3 regions of the Marinobacter bohaiensis genome follow, and region 1 is predicted to be linked to each of the others. Evidence: predicted binding sites of a transcription regulator. Region 1 holds the regulator's gene; each other region holds the start of a gene.

The links. The regulator sigma-54, encoded in region 1, starts transcription at its own class of promoters, with help from an activator protein. The targets are predictions, from matches to a motif close to ANTGGCATNNANNTTGCTNT.
Region 2: flhA (flagellar biosynthesis protein FlhA) is a predicted target of sigma-54. The motif match lies at 1,180-1,199, and genes of this name have one in related genera.
Region 3: DKK67_RS13160 (PEP-CTERM sorting domain-containing protein) is a predicted target of sigma-54. The motif match lies at 2,708-2,727, and genes of this name have one in related genera.

Annotation. Positions count from the first base shown of each region.
Region 1 covers NZ_QGEH01000001.1:1,651,708-1,656,630, forward strand. The annotation lists gene rapZ (RNase adapter RapZ) at 1-691, opposite strand, end outside; gene ptsN (PTS IIA-like nitrogen regulatory protein PtsN) at 720-1,187, opposite strand; gene hpf (ribosome hibernation promoting factor) at 1,218-1,526, opposite strand; gene DKK67_RS07385 (RNA polymerase factor sigma-54) at 1,638-3,152, opposite strand; gene lptB (LPS export ABC transporter ATP-binding protein) at 3,418-4,143, opposite strand; gene lptA (lipopolysaccharide transport periplasmic protein LptA) at 4,143-4,694, opposite strand; gene lptC (LPS export ABC transporter periplasmic protein LptC) at 4,672-4,923, opposite strand, start outside.
Region 2 covers NZ_QGEH01000004.1:79,292-84,214, forward strand. The annotation lists gene flhA (flagellar biosynthesis protein FlhA) at 1-1,096, opposite strand, end outside; gene upp (uracil phosphoribosyltransferase) at 1,303-1,941, shown strand; gene DKK67_RS17010 (uracil-xanthine permease family protein) at 1,944-3,212, shown strand; gene DKK67_RS17015 (class I SAM-dependent methyltransferase) at 3,291-4,142, shown strand; gene flhB (flagellar biosynthesis protein FlhB) at 4,329-4,923, opposite strand, start outside.
Region 3 covers NZ_QGEH01000002.1:83,316-88,238, forward strand. The annotation lists gene DKK67_RS13145 (response regulator) at 1-42, opposite strand, end outside; gene DKK67_RS13150 (lytic murein transglycosylase) at 222-1,490, shown strand; gene nudE (ADP compounds hydrolase NudE) at 1,491-2,039, shown strand; gene DKK67_RS13160 (PEP-CTERM sorting domain-containing protein) at 2,078-2,650, opposite strand; gene DKK67_RS13165 (pseudouridine synthase) at 2,947-3,639, shown strand; gene DKK67_RS13170 (asparaginase domain-containing protein) at 3,652-4,143, opposite strand; gene pbpG (D-alanyl-D-alanine endopeptidase) at 4,172-4,923, opposite strand, start outside.

The sequences.
Region 1 (4,923 bases):
GAAGTTCCTTGAGATCGTCCAGCATGTCCCGGGTTTCCGGCTGCCCCTCCAGGAAAGCCTGGACCTGAGGATCGACACCGGTGAAGTCGCGCAGACTGGCGTCCCAGTAGGGGTTGGGCAGGCAGCGCACGTCGAACACGTAGTCGGAATCCACGGGTACGCCGTGCTTGAAGCCAAACGACTGGAACAGCAGGGCCAGTTCCTGGTCGCGTCGCCCCACTACGCGCTGACGCACCATGTCGCGCAGCTCATACATCGACAGCTCGGTGGTATCGATGTACAGGTCGGCCAACTGCGCCAGGGGGTCGAGCAAGTCCTTCTCGTGGTTGATCGCCTCGCGTAGCGACGTGCGGACATTGCTCAGCGGGTGCTTGCGGCGTGTGGCGTGGAAACGCTGCAGCAGGGCCTGGTCGGTGGCGTCGAGGAAGATGATTTCGACGTTCAGGCTGGCGCCCTTGAGGCGCTCGTGGATCTCGTCGAAGTTGGCAATCTCATCGGCCAGGTTGCGGGCATCGATGCTCACGGCAATATTGCGGAGCTTGTCCGGCGAGGCATTGCTGGCTTCCTCGGTCAACGGGAACAGCAGGCCGATGGGGAGGTTGTCGATACAGTAGAAGCCCAGGTCCTCGAGCACGTGCAGTGCCGTACTCTTGCCGGATCCGGAACGACCGCTGACGATGATCAGTTTCATGCAATGCCTTCGTCGAATCGGCGAATGGTTACTCGGGTTGCGTCATGACGCGGAACAGCTCGTCGGCGTCCCGGCATTGACGCAGGCGTTCGCAGAAGCTGCGCTCGTTGAACTTCTCGGCCAGCTGGCTCAGCAGTTCCAGGTGCTCGCTGGTCGCCTCCTTGGGGACGATCAGCACGAACAGCAGATCCACCGGCTGGTTGTCGATGGCGTCGAACGCAACCCCTTCCTCCAGGGTCAGCAGGGCACCCACCACATGATTGCAGCCGTCCAGACGGCAGTGGGGGATGGCAATGCCCTGACCGATACCGGTGCTGCCCAGCCGTTCCCGGGACACCAGGTTATTGAAGGTCTGGGTCTCGTCGAGCTCGGGGTAGCGCTTGGCTACGTGCTCGGCGATCAACTCAAGGATGCGTTTCTTGCTGGTTCCCGGCACACCACAGAGGGTGAGCTCGGGAACCAGGATGGACTGGATGGTTAATGGTGATTCCGTCATGGATGGAATGCTTTCCCTTGGATGGAACGGCTAGCGGCCGGCAGCACCGTGCATTCGATCAACGGTCTTTTCCTTGTGCTTGAGGATCTGCCGATCAAGTTTGTCGAGCAGGCCGTCAATGGCCGCGTACATATCTTCGTTTTCAGCCTTTGCGTGGATTTCACCACCAATGACGTGGAGTGTGGCTTCGGCCGTCTGGCGCAGCTTCTCCACGGACAGGGTCACCTGACAGTTGCTGATGTGGTCGAAATGGCGTTCGAGTTTTTCAAACTTGCCGGAGACATAGTCTTTCAGAGCGGGAGTCAATTCGACATGGTGACCTGACATATTGAGTTGCATAGGCTTCTCCTGTTGTCGATATGGCCGGGAGCAGAGAAGCTCCCGACGTTGAGCCCGTCGCACTCAGCGACGTTTGAAAACCGACTCTGGCTGGCCCTGGGCGCTTGCGTCTCAGACCAGTCTCTTGCGTTCGTTGGACGGCGGGATGTGCATCGCCTCGCGATACTTGGCGACCGTCCGTCGTGCCACCTTGATGCCCTGGTCCCCGAGCAGCGCTGCAATCTTGCTGTCGCTGAGGGGTTTCTTCGGGGTTTCGGCGGCGACCAGTTTCTTGATCATGGCACGAATTGCCGTGGAGGAACATTCACCGCCCTCGTTCGTGCTCACATGACTGGAGAAAAAGTACTTCAGCTCGAAGATACCGCGCGGCGTATGCATGTATTTCTGGGTGGTGACCCGGGAAATGGTCGATTCATGCATGCTCACTGCCTGGGCAATGTCCGAGAGGATCAACGGCTTCATGGCTTCCTCGCCATGATCCAGAAATCCCTGCTGATGTTCAACGATCCGGGTGGCAACTTTCAGCAGGGTCTCGTTGCGACTCTGCAGACTCTTGATGAACCATTTGGCCTCCTGCAACTGATCGCGCAGGTAGGTGTTGTCGGCACTGTTGTCGGCCCGGCGGATCAGCGCCGCGTAGCCGGCATTGACCCGGATGCGCGGGGCAATTTCGGGATTGAGTTCGACGCGCCAGCGGCCCTTCTGCTTGGACACCACCACATCCGGCACCACGTAATCCGGCTCGGCCTGGTCGAGGGAGTCGCCCGGCCGCGGGTTGAGCGTCTGGATCAGGGCCAGTACGCACTTCAGCTGCTCTTCGCTGAGGCGACTGCGGCGCAGCAACTGGGCGTAATCGCGATTACCCAGCAGGTTGATGTAGTGGCTGATCACCAGCCGTGCCTGGGGCAGCCAGGGGGTATCCGGTGGCAGCTGGTTGAGCTGGATCAGGAGGCACTCCTGAAGGTCCCGTGCGAACACGCCCGGCGGGTCGAAATGCTGCAGGCGGCGCAGCACGGCCTCAACTTCGTCCAGTTCCAGCGGATCTTCCTCGCTGTCGTCGACCAGCCCGGCGTGGATGTCTTCCAGTGTCGAGATCAGGTAGCCGCGCGGGTCCACCGAGTCGAGCAGGGCGTGAGCAATGGCGCGGTCGCGCTCGCCCATGGGGGTGAGGTTGAGCTGCCAGAGCAGGTGGTCCTGCAGGGTCTCGGTGGGGGAGTTGCGTGATTCGAAGTCGGTGTCGTCGTCTTCTTCGCTGCGCGCCGCCGGTGCCGGGGCGGACTGGTAGATGTCGTCCCAGGCGGTGTCGACCGGCAGGTCATCGGGGATTTCCTGGTTGGTATCGGTGTTCCAGTCGGGTTCGGCCGGCTCGTCCCAGCTATCGTCGTCCTGCGTGGTGTCGTTGCTGTCCTCGCTGTTGCCGTCAGCGGACGCGTCCTCACCGTCGCTCTCATTATCAGCGGCGCCGTCTTCCTCTTCCGAGGTTTCCAGCATGGGGTTGGATTCGAGCGCTTGCTGGATTTCCTGTTGTAAGTCCAGCGTGGAAAGTTGCAGCAGGCGGATTGCCTGTTGCAACTGGGGTGTCATGGTGAGCTGTTGACCCAGCTTCAGCTGAAGCGAAGCTTTCATTACCATTGATTTAGTCCCGTCACCCTGTGGCCATCGACTGAGTTATTGCGCCTGGGCAAGACCTGTCCGGATGTCTCCGGACCTTGAAAACGCTCGTGTCAGAGGTCGGTCCGGCTTGCCAAGCAAATTCTTTGCCGAAGTTTACTGCTATGGGTGTCCCGATGACAATGTCTTGGTCGGCGGATATGCCTCGAGAGGTTAGCCGACCCTGTTTCGAGTTTAGCGTTTTGGCGCCCACTGCGATACCCATACCCGATTGACGGGCTCACATGTGGAATTCGTTGCCCAGGTAGACTTCCTTGACCTGCTGGTTGGCCAGGATCTCCTCAGACTGTCCGGATGCGATAATATGGCCGCCGCTGACGATGTAGGCGTTTTCGCAGATATCCAGGGTTTCGCGCACGTTATGGTCGGTGATCAGCACACCGATGCCCTTGTCGCGCAGATGGCGGATGATCTGCTTGATGTCGCTGACCGAGATCGGGTCGACACCGGCAAAGGGCTCGTCCAGCAGGATGAAGGCCGGCTCCATCGCCAGCGCCCGGGCAATCTCCACGCGCCGGCGCTCCCCACCCGACAGGGCCATGCCCAGGCTGTCCCGGATATGCGTGATGTGGAATTCTTCCAGCAGGTTTTCCAGCCTCTCGTCACGCTCCGCCCGAGACAGGCTCTTGCGCGTTTCCAGGATCGCCATGATGTTGTCGCGCACACTGAGCTTGCGAAACACCGAAGCTTCCTGGGGCAGATAGCCGATGCCGGAACGGGCCCGGCCGTGCATGGGCAGGGGTGTGATGTCCTTCTCATCGATGCTGACCCGGCCGTTGTCCGCCTTGACCAGGCCCACGATCATGTAGAAACAGGTGGTCTTGCCGGCGCCGTTGGGGCCCAGCAGGCCGACGATTTCCCCGCTGCGGATTTCCAGTGAGACGTCTTTGACCACTTTAATCTGCTTGTAGCTCTTCGCCAGATTGCTCGCACGCAGTATGGCCATCAGTTACCGGCCTCCGAGGTTCCGCTGCCCTGGCGTGGCTGGATAACCATTTCCACGCGCCCGTCGCCGCCATCGGATTTGCTGCCACCGCCGGCGGTGACCACGCGCCTGGCCGTGTCGTAGTCGATGCGCTCGCCCTTGAACACGTTGCCGTTCTGGCGGATGACGGCTTTTTCCTCAAAGGTCAGCCGGTTCTCGCCGGCAGCGTAAATGATGGTCAGTGCTTCGGCGTCGGTTTTCGGTGTTTCGCCCTGTTGCGGCTGTATGTAGTGCGCCGGCTTGCCGTAGGCTTCGATGCGGTTCAGCGCGCCCTGGCTGCGGTAGAGGACGACGCGGTCCGCGGTCAGCTCGGTGGCGTCCTGGCGCACGACCACATCGCCGGTGTAGACCGCTGTACCCTTGGCGTCGTCGAGTCGGGCATTGTCCGCCGATACCTTGATCGGGCTGTCCGAATTCAGGTCAAAAGCCTGGGCGTTTGCGGCCAGCGCCAGGAGCGCGGCGCCCAGAAGGCGGCGCAGGGGCGCGCGGTTACTGCGCTGATGGCAACTCATACTGTCCTTCCACCTGTGATTGCAGTTTGACGATCCGTTTGTCGATCCAGGCTTTCATGCCCGTGGCGCGGGTCACGCCCCGGGCGTCGGTCAGGATCACCGGGGCGTCAGTGTGCACAATGCGTTTATCGTTATCCAGCGTAAGATGGGGGGTTTCCAGCTTGCCTTGCTTGCCGGATTCCAGGATCCGGCTGATGACCACGTTGCCGGTCAGGTCGATGACGTCGCG
Region 2 (4,923 bases), on a different contig from region 1:
GCGCCTGCCCCTGACCGCCGCCTTCACCACCCTGCGGACCGGCCGGCTGCGCGGTGCGAGGAACGCCACCACCCCGCGCCGGGAAGACGCTGTCGTCTTCCTCAACCGCCTGCTGCTGGCGTTTCCAGATGTAGTAGGCACCCGCACCGGCAATCAGGCCCAGCCCGATAAACGCCACGTGCGGCATGCCGGGGATGATGCCCAGGATGATCAGGATCGCGGCGGCAATCGCCAACACCCGCGGCGCGGTGAACATCTGCGACAGGATCTGCTGGCCCATGTCCTGGCTGGAGGTCACCCGCGTCACCATAATGGCGGCGGAGGTGGACAGCAGCAGCGACGGGATCTGGGCGACCAGGCCGTCACCGATGGTCAGCAACGCGTAGCTGCGCATGGCATCGCCGAAGGACAGGGCGTGCTGCAGCATGCCGATGACCACGCCGCCGGCGATGTTGATGAACAGGATCAGCAGGCCGGCGATGGCATCGCCCTTCACGAATTTGCTGGCACCGTCCATGGAGCCGTAGAAGTCGGCTTCCTGGGCAATCTCGGAGCGGCGGGCCTTGGCTTCGTCCTGGTTGATCAGGCCGGCGTTGAGGTCCGCGTCGATCGCCATCTGCTTGCCGGGCATGGCATCCAGGGTGAAGCGGGCGCTGACTTCCGACACCCGGCCGGCACCTTTGGTCACGACCATGAAGTTGATGATCACCAGGATGGCGAAGACCACCAGGCCGACGGCGTAGTTACCACCGATCAGCACCGCGCCGAACGATTCGATCACCTTACCGGCGGCGTCGCCGCCTTCGTGACCGTTGAGCAGGACGATCCGGGTCGAGGCCACGTTCAGCGCCAGGCGCAGCAGCGTGGCCACCAGCAGCACCGTCGGGAAGGCGGCGAACTCCATCGGCCGCAGCGCGTAGACACACACCAGCAGGATGACGATGGACAGGGTGATGTTGAACGTAAACAGCACGTCCAGCAGGAACACCGGCATGGGCAGTATCATCATGCCCAGCAGCGCCATCAGCAGGATCGGGATCCCGAGATTGCCGTTTGTCAGGGATTTGACGTTATTCAGGACCAGCGCTCTGTCCACAGCCCGAAACTCTCCAGCTCGATCAACGTTTGTCTGTGCCGCGATGTCGTTTTTTTGACGGCACGACCGCATCTGGAGGGGTTTTCGCAATATCCATACCAATCGCCGCAAGAAGCTTTATCCGGGGCACCCCTGACTGACTGGACCGGGCAAGTGAGGTATCCTTGGTGAGATTTTATGTTCCTATTCTGAAAAGAAGGTGAGCCATGCCCGTCCTTGAGGTAAAGCACCCCCTGATCCGCCATAAACTCGGCCTCATGCGCCGGGCGGACATCAGCACCAAGAACTTCCGTGAGCTGGCACAGGAGGTCACCGCCCTGCTGACCTACGAAGCCACCCAGGATTTCCATCTGGAAAAACAGACCATCGAAGGCTGGGCCGGCCCGGTCGAAGTGGATCGCCTCAGCGGCAAGAAAGTGACGATCGTCCCCATCCTGCGTGCCGGCATGGGCATGCTCGAAGGCGTCCTCACCCTGATCCCCGGCGCCCGCGTGAGCGTGGTCGGCCAGGTCCGCGACGAGGAAACCCTGGAAGCGAGCACCTACCTGGAGAAGCTGGTGGGCGAACTGGACCAGCGTCTGGCGATGATCGTCGACCCCATGCTGGCGACCGGCGGCTCGCTGATCTCCACCATCGACCTGCTCAAGAAAGCGGGCAGCACCGAGATTCGAGCCCTGGTTCTGGTGGCCGCGCCGGAAGGCATCGAGAAAGTGCTGGAGGCCCATCCGGACGTGTCCATCTACACCGCCTCGATCGACGATCGCCTCAACGAGAAAGGCTACATCCTGCCTGGCCTGGGCGATGCCGGCGACAAGATCTTCGGCACCAAGCAAAAGGATAACTGAGCATGCCAGCTACCCCGAACGAACCGGTATGGCGCCAGGCCGTCGCCGGCGCACAGATGTTGCTGGTCGCCTTCGGCGCACTGGTACTGATGCCCCTGATCACGGGCATGGATCCGAACGTCGCGCTCTTCACGGCGGGCGTGGGCACGCTGATGTTCCAGATCATCACCGGCGGCCAGATCCCGATCTTCCTGGCCTCTTCCTTTGCCTTCATTGCCCCGATCCTGTCCGCCAAGGCCAAGTTCGGCATGGAGGAAACCCTGGGCGGCCTGGCCGCCGCCGGCCTCCTTTACATGCTCCTCAGTGGCGTGGTGAAGCTGCGCGGCACCGGTTTCCTCAACCGCCTGCTGCCGCCCGTGGTGATCGGCCCGGTGATCATGGTGATTGGTCTGGGCCTGGCGCCGACCGCGGTCAACATGGCCATGGGCAAGGCCGGCGACGGCAGCGCCCAGTTGGTGCCCTACGACACCGCCATCTGGATCGCCATGATTTCGCTGGTCACCACCATCCTGTTCTCGGTCTTTGGCCGCGGCATGTTCCGGCTGATCCCGATCCTGTTCGGCGTACTGGTCGGCTACGTGCTGTCGGCGATCGTCGGCATCGTCGACCTGACGCCGATACGGGAAGCGGCCTGGTTTGGGCTACCGAACTTCGTCACACCGGAATTCAGCTGGGGCGCCATCCTGTTCATGATCCCGGTGGCCATCGCCCCGGCCATCGAGCACATCGGCGACATCCTGGCCATCGGCACGGTGACCCGCAAGGACTACCTGAACAAGCCGGGCCTGCACCGCACTCTGCTGGGTGACGGTGTCGCCACCAGCACCGCGGCTTTCCTCGGCGGCCCGCCCAACACCACCTATTCCGAGGTGACCGGCGCGGTCATGCTGACCCGCAACTTCAACCCGCGGGTGATGATCTGGGCGGCCATCGTCGCCGTGGTCCTGGCCTTCATCGGCAAGTTCGGCGCCGCCCTGCAGACCATCCCGGTGCCAGTGATGGGCGGCATCCTGTGCCTGCTGTTCGGCTCCATCGCCGTGGTGGGGCTGAACACCCTGATCCGTCACCAGGTGGATCTGGCCGAAGCCCGCAACCTGGTCATCGTCGGCGTGACGCTGGTGTTCGGCATTGGCGGCATGGCCCTGGGCCACATCGAGGGCATCGCCCTGTGCGGTCTGGTCGCCATCGGCCTGAACCTGGCATTACCCGGCAGCCAGGCGGCCTGGGGCGCCTCGGCCGCATCCAAGGGCGATACTCCGGCGGCAGAATAACCGGGCCCTTGAGCAGCGCGCCGCCAGCCGGCGGCGCGCGGTTTTCAGGGGATCAGCCCTGATAACCAAGGAGCGACCATGACACGCCCGCTCGACAGTTCCGGCATCAGTTTCACCGCCCTCTACACCGGCGCCGTCTGGCAGCACAACGGCCTCTCGGAAGACGGGCTCACCCCGCCCGCCGGCCATACCCTGTACAACCTCATGACGCCCTTCGAGGGCCTGAGCCGCCTGGTCACCGGCGGCAACATCCGCACGTTCCTGCTGCAACGCCACCTGATCATCGACCAGTTGATTCACGACGCCATCGAGCATCGTGGCATCGGCCAGGTACTGGAGATCGCCTGCGGCCTGTCACCTCGTGGTATCCGGCTGCGCCGGCGCTATCCTCACTTGCAGGTGCTGGAAACCGACCTGCCCGCCATGGCCACCCGCAAGGCGGCCTATCTCGCCACCCACGGTTTTCTGGGCGAGCATCACCAGGTCCGCCCCATCGATATCTTCGCCGACGGCGGCCCCCTGGCCCTGGAACGGGTGATCGAGGACCAGTTTGACGCGGGACGGCCGCTGCTGGTGGTCACCGAGGGTCTCACCAGCTATTTTTCCCTCGACGACATCAGCCGGTTCTGGCGTCGCCTGGCGCGCTGCCTGGCACAACGGCCGGGCTCGGCCTACCTGACGGAAACCTACCTGCAGCCGGATGGCAAACTACTCGGTCGCGGGCTAGATCTGCTGCGCGGTGCATTGGGTCGAATGACCCGGGCCGACGTGAGCTTTCACTTTCACGACGGTGCCTCGGCCGCCCGGCACCTGGCCGGGCTCGGCTTTGATGGTGTGCAGGCGATTGATCCGGAGGCTTACTACGGGCGGCTGCCGATTCCGGAAAGTCGGGGGACGCCACTGGTGCGGGTGCTGGATGCGAGGAGTTGAGTCGGTCGATGCAAAGGAGGAACCGGCCCGGGCACCCGCGGTGCCTCAGAAGCTCAAGCGTCCGCTGCATGCCCGAGCAGTTGCTACCAATGTAGCCGGAGCTTCAGCTTCGGAGCAGCCGGCAGGCTGCCGATAAAAACGCCAAGCCCCCGGAATGTTGCCAGCCCAGCCTTGTGTTAAGGGACACTAGCTGTCCCGCCGCAGATCGCCGGGAATCGGGAAGTCCGGCATGCCCGGGCGCTCGCCCTGACCGCGACGATAGCGCCGCAACTGGAACAGGTAGGCCAGCACCTGGGCGATGGCCACATAGAGCCCGTGGGGGATTTCGCCGCCCACATCGGTGTTGTGATAGACCGCCCGGGTCAGCGGCGGGGTGCGCAGCACGTCGACCTTGTGCTCGCGGGCGATTTCCATGATCTTGAAGGCCACCTGGTCCGCGCCCTTGGCGACCACAATCGGCGCCGCCATTTTTTTCTGGTCGTACTTCAGCGCCACCGCGTAATGGGTCGGGTTGGTGATGACCACGTCGGCGGTCGGCACATCCTGCATCATGCGGCGCTGGGCCATTTCCCGCTGCAGCTGGCGAATCTTGCTTTTGACTTCCGGCTTGCCTTCGGTGTCCTTGAACTCGTCCTTGACCTCCTGCTTGGTCATGCGCAGCTTTTTCTGGTGGTCATAGATCTGGAAGGGCACGTCGATGGCGGCGATGATGATGGTGGCGCAGGACAGCAGGAAAAAGCTCCAGCCCAGCGTCCAGACCACATGCTCCATGGCCGGCACC
Region 3 (4,923 bases), on a different contig from region 1:
GAAGCTGGCGTCGTCCACCACCAGCGCCTTGAGCTTTGCCATACTGCGGCCCTTTTTGGAGTATTGCCCCCACTATAGCCCAAGCCACCCGGCCGCCCTGTTGCACAACCGTGTTATTCCTTAAAAAATTGTCATTGGCAGGACGTACTGGCGGTGTTTTCGGCCGGTCAAAACAGGCTACCATGCGGATTCGCCCCGGTTACCAGCGAGAGGATGCCCCATTGAGACCACGGACTGCCAGACGACGGATCCCTGCCCCCAAAACCCTGTGCGGCCTGCTGCTGAGCAGCTGCCTCCTGCCCGGCCTGGGCCTGGCCGCCACAGACAGTGACGCCGCCAGCGGCACCACGCCGTTCAGCGACTGCATCGCCGGACTCAAGGACCAGGCCCTGCAGGCCGGCGTTACGCCGCAAGTCACCGCCGAGGTGCTGGACCACGTTACCCTGCTGGACCGGGTGATCGAACTGGACCGCCGCCAGCCGGAATTCACCACCACCTTCGCCGACTACTTCAACCGCCGGGTCAACGACGCCCGCATCGAGAAAGGCCGTGAGCTGCTCAAGACCCACGCCGACCTGCTCGACCGGGTCACCCGCGAGACCGGCGTCCCCGGCCCCTACCTGGTGGCCTTCTGGGGCCTGGAGACCAACTTCGGCAGTTATTTCGGCAAGATGCCGGTACCCAGCGCGCTCGCTACCCTGGCCTGCGATCACCGCCGCAGCAGCTACTTCTCCGGCGAACTGATTTCCGCCCTGCGCATCATCGACGAGGGCGCGATCGAGCCGGACCAGATGGAAGGTTCCTGGGCCGGCGCCATGGGCCACGTGCAGTTCATGCCTTCGGTGTTCCTGCGCTACGCGGTGGATGCCGACGGCGACGGCAAGCGCGATCTCTGGCACAGCGTGCCGGACGCCATGATGTCCGCGGGCAATTTCCTCAATAACCTGGGCTGGGACGGCGACTATCGCTGGGGCCGTGAGGTGATCCTGCCGGACGGATTCGACTACAGCCGGGCCGGTCTCAAACGCGCGCGCCCGCTCTCCGAGTGGCGCAGTCTGGGCCTGACCGACGCTTTCGGTAACCCACTGGCGCATGCCGACATTGAGGCGGCGCTGCTGGTACCGGCCGGCCACGAGGGCCCCGCGTTCCTCGTCTACCACAACTTCGACGTGATCATGGGCTGGAACCGCTCGGAGTATTACGCACTGGCGGTCGGCAATCTGGCGGATCGCATCGCCGGTGCAGGTGGTCTGCAGAACCCGCCGCCCACCGACCTGCCGCGCCTGTCCCGGCAGGACATCCAGGCCCTGCAAACGGCCCTCAACGATCAGGGTTATGACAGCGGTACACCGGACGGCATCCTGGGCCCGGCCACCCGCGGCGCCATCCGCGATTTCCAGAAAGACCGCAACCTGATCGCCGACGGCTACCCCGCCCCCTCGGTCTTCGAGGCTCTCAACATCCAACTGAGCGACCCGGAAGCCAGCTGAATGGACGACAAACCCGACATCCTCGACACCCGCCTGGTGGCCCGCAGCCGATTGTTCGGCATCGAATCGGTGCACCTGCGCTTCAGCAACGGCGAGGAACGTGAGTTCGAACGCCTGCGCACACCGCCCCTGGCTGGCGTCATGTGCGTGCCCCTGCTGGACGACGATACGGTGGTGATGATCCGCGAATACGGCGTCGGCGTGGAAGCCTACCAGCTCACCCTGCCCAAGGGCGCCTACGAGCATGGCGAGGACTGGCGCGACGCGGCCAACCGCGAGTTGAAGGAAGAAATCGGCTACGGCGCCGGTCATCTGGAACGGCTCAAGGACATGACCCTGTCACCGGGCTACATGGGCCATCATATCCGCGCAGTCATCGCCCGCGACCTTTACGAGGAAAGCCTGCCGGGGGACGAACCGGAGCCGCTGGAAGTGGTGACCTGGAAGCTGTCGGAGCTGGAGCAGCTGGTGGCGCGGGAAGACGTGACCGAAGCGCGGGTGATCGCGGCGCTGTTCATGGTGCGCGACCGCCTGGCCCGCCGGGGATAAGGCAAACAGCGCCCCGGGTGGGGCGCTGCAAATCGCCGTCAGGCAGCCAGTGACGACTGGCGACGGCGGCGGCTGCAGGCGAACGCCAGCAGACCGGTGCCCAGCAGGGCCAAAGTGCCAGGTTCCGGCACGGACTTATAGGTGATCTCGAGGACCGACTTCTTGATGTAGAAATCGCCACCCAGCGATTTCAGGGTCACACCGAACATACCGTCGGCCAGGGAGGCCACATCGATGTCATAGCCGTAGGCACCGCTATCGACGCCACCGATGTCCCAGTCGCCGTTTTCGGTGTAACCGAAACCGAACTCCCAGGTCCAGGGTTTGAAGATGTTGTCGTGCTCATCGTCCTTGAGGTACAGCGTCAGAGTACCGGTCAACAGCTCGCTCGCGGCCGGATCGAACACATACTGGTGCTTCCAGGACACGTGGTCGAGGAAACCTTCCAGCTTGTTCACATAACGACCGCCGTAACTTTGCAGGTCTTCCGGCGCGTCCGTCGCATCGCTCAGGAACTTGGTGGTATCCGTCAGCGTGATCACGGTCGCATTGGCGGAACCGCCAGCCAGCAACAGCAGCGCAGCGCCCAGCATCGCTAGGTATCTTTTCATGGCAAAATTCCTTGTTTCGGTTCTTTTTGGGAGAAGGCAGTGGCCCTCAGACCGTGATTAGCAATCGTCAGGCCAATTCTTAACCTCATGTTTTTAAATTATTTTATTCGGAATCTTGACGCCGACTTGTAAAGAAACCCGACGAATTATCAGCTTTGCCGGCAGGCCGTTCGACGCCGGTCACCCCCGGTAAACGGGCGCTGCTCCGGTGCCGGCCATCGACGCTCTGCGCCTTTCCCGGTAACCTGCCGGCACCGCGCCATTGCGGCCGCCCAGCAACCCGTGGACTCCCGACCATGCGCCTCGACTTTTTCCTCGCCAACGCCGCCGACATGACTCGCAAGGAAGCCCGCCGCTGCATCCTCGGCCGTCGCGTCACCATCAACGACGAGCTGTGCCGCAAAGCGGCCACACACCTGGCGGACGGCGACGTCGTCGAACTCGACGGCCAGCCGCTGACACTTCCCGGTGAACGCTACCTGATGCTGAACAAACCGGCCGATGTGGTCAGCGTCACCCGGGACGGCGAACACACGACCGTGACCGATCTGCTGCCGCCGGAACTGCGCCGCAACCTGCACGTGGCCGGCCGGCTCGATCTGGACACCACCGGTCTGGTGCTGCTGACGACGGACGGCCAGTGGTCACACCGGGTCACGTCGCCCAGGGCAAAGTGCAGCAAACGCTATCGGGTCGAGCTGGCGGAACCCTGGACGCCGGACATGGTGAGCGCCCTGGAGCAGGGCGTGACGCTGAAAAGCGATGACCGGCCGACCGCGCCGGCCGGTGTCGAGCCGTTATCGGAGAAGCAGCTGCGACTGACCCTCAGCGAGGGGCGCTACCATCAGGTCAAGCGCATGCTGGCGGCCGTGGGCAATCACGTGACCGGATTACACCGGGAAGCGATTGGCGCGGTTACGCTGGACCCGGAGCTGGGTCCCGGAGAATACCGTTCGCTGACCGAGGCGGAAATCGACAGCTTCCGATAGGAAAGCTGGGGGCTACTCCGCCTCGAAGCGCCCCGCCGCGCGGTTCTTGCGGGCGTGATGGGGATTGAGGATCTGGCCGCTCATGGCGATGTAGACGCCGCTGGCCAGGGACTGCAGCGCACCGAGGGCGAAGCCGACGTTGAATGGGGCGTCCGTCACACGCATGCGTGAGGGCTGCATGGCGCCGGTCAGGACGATGATGCGGTCCGGCAGGTCCGCCAGCACCCGCGCGGTGTCCACCATGGTGTCGGTGCCGTGGGTGATCAGGATACGGCGTTCCGGTGCCGCCTCCACCGCCGCGCGGATCGCCTGGCGGTCGGCGTCGGTCATGTCCAGGCTGTCCTTGCGCATTACCGATTCCACCCGGTAGGGCATCGACACCTGGGCCAGCGCGGCGATGTCCGCAAACTCGCTGTCGCCGATACTGAATTCGCTCTTGGCGTCGAAGTAGATCTTGTCGATCGTGCCGCCGGTGGTCAGTACCAGCAATCCGTTGTCCGTCATGACTCGCCCTCCGGTGGTTGCGCCAGCCTCAGGGTGTGGCCGTTTCGGCCTTTGCCGTCTGGCGACTGGCGTATTCGGCATTACGTCGATTCTCGTATGCCCGGGCGGCCTTGGCAATGCTGCCTCCCTGGCCGCTGGTCAGCCAGCGGCGCACCCGCCCGGCATCCCCCAGCGGCGTGCGGGTGCCGAAGGAATCCAGCAGCACCGCCACCACCTCGCGCCCGTCGATGCGGGTGACCATGATCAGGCAGCGCCCGGCCTCGGAGAGGTAGCCAGTCTTGCTCAGCTCTACATCCCAGCTCTGGCGGTGTACCAGCGGATTGGTGTTGCCGAAACGCAGATCGTAGCGCGGCTGGCGGAAATGCGCGGTGAAATAACCGGTGGTGGTGTAGCGGCGCAGCTCCGGGTGGGCGAAAGCGGCCCGCACCAGCTTGACCAGATCGCCGGCCGAGGCGTGGTTCTCCGGCGACAGGCCGGTCGGTTCCACGAAATGGCTGTGGCTCATCCCCAGCTCCGCGGCTTTCTCGTTCATCGCCCGCACGAAGGCGTCGAAGCCGCCGGGGTAATGCCGCGCCAGGGTGTAGGCCGCCAGGTTCTCCGACGACATCAGGGCGATGCGCAGCATGTCGCCTCGCTTGAGGGTGGAACCAATGCGGATGCGGGAGTAGGCGTTGTTCGGTGCCGGCCGATGGCGTTTGTAGACTTCCAGCCACTGGTCCATCGGCTGGCCGGCGTCCATGACCACCACCGCCGTCATCAATTTGGTCACCGAGGCAATGG